DNA from 2 places in the Edwardsiella piscicida genome. Region 2 is predicted to be linked to the other one. Evidence: predicted binding sites of a transcription regulator. Region 2 holds the regulator's gene; the other holds the start of a gene.
What was found. Region 2 encodes PhoB, which activates phosphate uptake and scavenging genes when phosphate is short. Its sites were predicted from a motif close to CTGTCATAAAACTGNCNNAT; they were not measured.

Region 1: a site for PhoB is predicted at 930-949, ahead of pitA (inorganic phosphate transporter PitA). Genes of this name have one in related genera too.

The regions. Positions count from the first base shown of each region.
Region 1 covers NZ_CP090968.1:3,529,721-3,532,126, reverse strand. The annotation lists gene pitA (inorganic phosphate transporter PitA) at 1-924, opposite strand, end outside; gene mgtA (magnesium-translocating P-type ATPase) at 1,210-2,406, opposite strand, start outside.
Region 2 covers NZ_CP090968.1:1,177,569-1,179,974, forward strand. The annotation lists gene sbcD (exonuclease subunit SbcD) at 1-551, opposite strand, end outside; gene phoB (phosphate regulon transcriptional regulator PhoB) at 744-1,433, shown strand; gene phoR (phosphate regulon sensor histidine kinase PhoR) at 1,454-2,406, shown strand, end outside.

The DNA.
Region 1 (2,406 bases), 1.4 Mb from region 2:
GGCGGGGTCGCAGTGGAAGATCTTGCTGCCGTTGACATCTTCGCTGGCCGGGACTTCCGGCTCCGCGCTGATGACGTGGCTCAGCTCAGCCTGATGCTGACGATAGTACTGGTCCAGGTGGGTAATGGCATCGCGCGTGCGGGCAATATCGTACCCCGTCGCGTCCATGTTCATCACGAAACCGGCCGGGGCGACGCCGATCAGCACCAGCATCAGCAGACCGATCCCTTTCTGTCCATCGTTTGCACCATGGGAAAAGCTGACGCCAATAGCCGATACGATCAGGGCGATACGGGTCCAGAACGGCGGCTTGCGTTTGCCATCGATCTTTTCACGCTCGGCCGGCGTCATATGAATACGGCGACGTTTTTTGGTTCCGCTCCAGTAGCGGCGCAGCATCCAGACGATCAGTCCGGCCAGCAGCAGGCCGACGATCGGCGAGATGATCAGTGAGAGGAAGATCTCAATCATCTTCGGGATGTTCAGCGCATCCACCACGGAGGTATGGGTCATGAGCGCGTTGGTCAGCGCGATGCCGATGATGGCCCCGATCAGGGTGTGGGAGCTGGAGGCCGGCAGGCCGAAATACCAGGTTCCCAGGTTCCAGATGATCGCCGCCAGCAGCAGGGAGAACATCATGGCCAGTCCATGGGCGGAGCCCACGTTCAGCAGCAGGTCGGTCGGCAGCAGGTGAACGATGGCATAGGCCACGCTCAGGCCGCCCAGCATGACGCCGAGGAAGTTAAAAATACCGGACATTACCACGGCGATCTGCGAGCGCAGGGCACGGGTGTAAATCACGGTTGCGACCGCGTTGGCCGTATCGTGGAAGCCGTTGATGGCTTCGTAGAACAGCACAAAGAGCAGCGCGAGAACTAACATTAGGCCAGTATGGAAATCTAGCCCTGCAAAGAGATGTAGCATATGCGTTACGCCAGTTTGTGGACATGAACGCGGCGCATTATCGGCGAGAAGGCTGGGTGGGGAAAAGTAAAATATGACGTTTTTTTGATTTGTCGGCGGCAAAAGTGGGCGGGAAGTTAAGACTACTCTTAGTATTTCATAAAGTTATAAGAATTATGCTGCTAAAAATATTTTATAAGGTGATGGGTTTTTCTATGGCATTTCCTTGTTTATCAGCACGATCCCGACGTATTTTTACCCGAACGACGCGGCGCGCTGCGTGATATGACAGCGCGCCGCAGGGGGTTAGAACCACTGACCGAAGCGGTGAATATAGAAACGCTTCATCAGCTGCGTCAGAACGCAGTAGCTCAGCAGGATGGCGACCAGCCACGGGAAGTAGGCCAGCGGCAGCGGCTGCAGGCCGATAAAGTGTCCCAGCGGTGAGAAGGGAATATAGATCCCGAGCGCGATGATGATCCCGGTGGTCAGCATCACCGGCAGCGCGGCGCAGCTCTGAATGAACGGGATCTTCTGGGTGCGCAGCATATGCACGACCAGCGTCTGCGACAGCAGTCCCTCGATAAACCAGCCGGACTGGAACAGCGACTCATGGGCAATGCTGTTGGCGGAGAACACGTACCACATCAGGGCGTAGGTGGCGATATCAAACAGGGATGAGGTCGGCCCGATCCACAGCATGAAGCGGCCGATGTTTTTGGCGTCCCATTTACGCGGTTTACGCAGAAACTCCTTGTCCATCCGGTCCCACGGCAGGCTCATCTGCGACAGATCGTACAGCAGGTTCTGCAGCAGCAGCTGAATGGCCAGCATCGGCAGAAACGGGATAAAGGCGCTGGCGACCAGCACGGAGAACACGTTGCCGAAGTTAGAGCTGGCGGTCATATTCAGGTACTTGATGATATTGCCGAAGGTCTCACGCCCGGTGATCACCCCCTGCTCCAGCACCATCAGATCCTTCTCCAGCAGAATGATATCCGCCGACTCTTTGGCGATATCCGTTCCGGTATCGACGGAGATGCCGACGTCGGCGTCGCGCAGCGCCGGGGCGTCGTTGATCCCATCGCCGAGAAACCCGACGGTGTGGCCATTATTCTGCAGCGCTTTGAGTACCCGGGATTTTTGCAGCGGGCTCAGCTTGGCGAAGACGGTACGCTGCTCCGCTTCCTGCGCCAGCTGTTGGTCGTCCATGCGGTCGATATCGCTGCCCAGCAGGATCTCGCCCGGCGTCAGCCCCACCTCTTGGCAGATCTTGCCCGTGACGGTCGGGTTATCGCCGGTCAGCACTTTGACCACGACGCCGTTTTCGCGCAGCGCGTCAAGGGCGGTAGCGGCGGACTCTTTCGGCGGATCCAGAAAGGTCAGCAGGCCGCACAGGGTCAGGTCGCGCTCGTCGGCAATGCTCAGGGGAAACGCGCAGCCATCGTGGCCGAGATCGCGGGTGCCGAGCATCAGCACGCGGAATCCCTGGCGGTTATACCC
Region 2 (2,406 bases):
ACGATCGGCAGCGGCTGCGCTAGCGAGGCCTGCAGCGCCAGCGCACGCTGATACAGGGCGTGGTAGTGATCGCTGATGGCCTGCTGCAGCGCCAGCTGCTTCTCCGCGGCGGACTGGCCGGCGCGGCTTTGCAGCAGGTCGCGCGGTCGCAGAAAGGGAACGGCGCACAGGATGGCGCCGGGGCTGCCGTCGCGTCGCCGCAGCAGCAGCGGCGCATCGTCGGCGTGGGCGCCCGCGATCACCTGGGTATGCAGGCAGGCCAGTAGCTCGCGGGATTCGTTGAGGGTCGCCACCGAGTCGTGGTTACCCGCCAGGACGATCAGCTGACAGCCGCGTCCCTGTAGCGCCACCACAAAGCGGTTGTACAGTTCACGGGCATAGCTGGGCGGCGTTCCGGTATCGAACAGATCGCCGGCCACGATGATGGCGTCGGCCTGCTGCTGCTCGGCCTGCAGCAGCAGCCAGTCGAGAAACGCACGGTGTTCATCGGCGCGGCTTTTACCGTAGAAATGCTGGCCAAGGTGCCAGTCGGAGGTATGGATCAGACGCATGGTGTCCCTTGCTTGGCAACGGAGGGCGCGCCCGCGGCGGCGGGCGGAGGATATGGCGGCCAGTATACCCGGCGCGACAAAAGGGCGCCAACCCGTTGGCCGCGGCGGCGAGAGGGGATCTCTTTTTTTTCATAAATCTGTCATAAAAATGACGCATAATTGCAGCGGATGACAATTAACCGGGAAGTCAGTATGAGCATACGCATTTTAGTCGTAGAAGATGAAACGCCCATCAGGGATATGGTGAGTTTCGTTCTGGAGCAGAACGGCTATCAGCCGCTGGAGGCGGAGAGCTATGACGGTGCGTTAAGCCAGCTGTGCGAGCCTTACCCCGATCTGATTCTGCTGGACTGGATGCTGCCCGGCGGCTCGGGTATCCAGCTTATCAAGCAGCTGAAGCGGGAGCCGGCGACCCGGGAGATTCCGGTGATGATGCTGACGGCGCGCGGCGAAGAGGAAGATCGGGTGCGCGGTCTGGAGGTGGGCGCCGATGACTACATTACCAAGCCGTTTTCACCCAAAGAGCTGGTGGCGCGGATCAAGGCGGTGATGCGCCGCATTTCGCCGATGGCGCTGGAGGAGACCATCAACCTGCAGGGGCTGAGCCTCGATCCCGTCTCGCACCGGGTGACGGCCCAGGACGACGCGGTGGAGATGGGGCCGACCGAATTTAAACTGCTGCACTTCTTTATGACTCACCCTGAGCGGGTTTACAGCCGCGAACAGTTGCTCAATCATGTCTGGGGCACTAACGTGTATGTGGAGGATCGTACCGTCGATGTCCACATTCGCCGTCTGCGTAAGGCGCTGGAGGGCAGCGGGCACGATCGCATGGTGCAGACCGTGCGCGGTACCGGCTACCGTTTCTCCGCCCGTTTCTGATCGGCGACGGAGTTCTGACTGTGCTAGATAAACTCTCCTGGAAGACGCTGCTGTCTGAGCTGCTGCTGTGCTGCGTGCCGGCGCTGCTGCTCGGTGCGCTGTTCGGCTATTTACCCTGGTTTTTACTGTCGGCGCTGTGCCTGCTGCTGCTGTGGCACGGCTGGAATCAGCTGCGGCTCTCCCACTGGCTGTGGGTGGATCGCAGCATGACGCCGCCCAGCGGGCGCGGCAGCTGGGAGCCGCTGTTTTACGGGCTGTATCAGATGCAGCAGCGCAATCGGCGGCGGCGGCGTGAGCTGGCTTTGCTGATCAAACGCTTCCGCAGCGGGGCGGAGTCGCTGCCCGATGCCATCGTGATGCTGACCGATGAGGGCAACATCTTTTGGTGTAACCATCTGGCGCAGCATCTGCTGGGGTTCCGCTGGCCGGAGGATAATGGGCAGAATATCCGCAATCTGCTGCGCTATCCCGAATTTAGCCGCTATCTGGGCGACGCCGACTACGCTCGGCCGCTGACGCTGCACCTGAACAGCGGGCGCTATATGGAGTTTCGCCTGATGCCCTACAGCGAGGGGCAGATGCTGATGATCGCGCGCGATGTGACCCAAAAGCGTCAGTTGGAGGGCGCGCGGCGCAACTTTTTTGCCAACGTCAGCCATGAGCTGCGCACGCCGCTGACGGTGCTGCAGGGCTATCTGGAGATGTTTGGCGACGATGCCATGCCGGCGCCGCAGCGGGAGAAGGCGCTGCTGACCATGCAGGCGCAGGCGCAGCGTATGGATGGACTGGTTCGGCAGCTGCTGGTGCTGTCGCGGATTGAGGCGGCGCCGGACATCGATCTCAGCGCGGTGGTCGATGTCCCGGCGATGCTGCATATGCTGGAGCGCGAGGCCAACGCGCTGAGCGACGGCCAGCACACGCTACGCTTTAGCATTGATGATGGCCTGCGGGTGCGCGGCAACGAGGAGCAGCT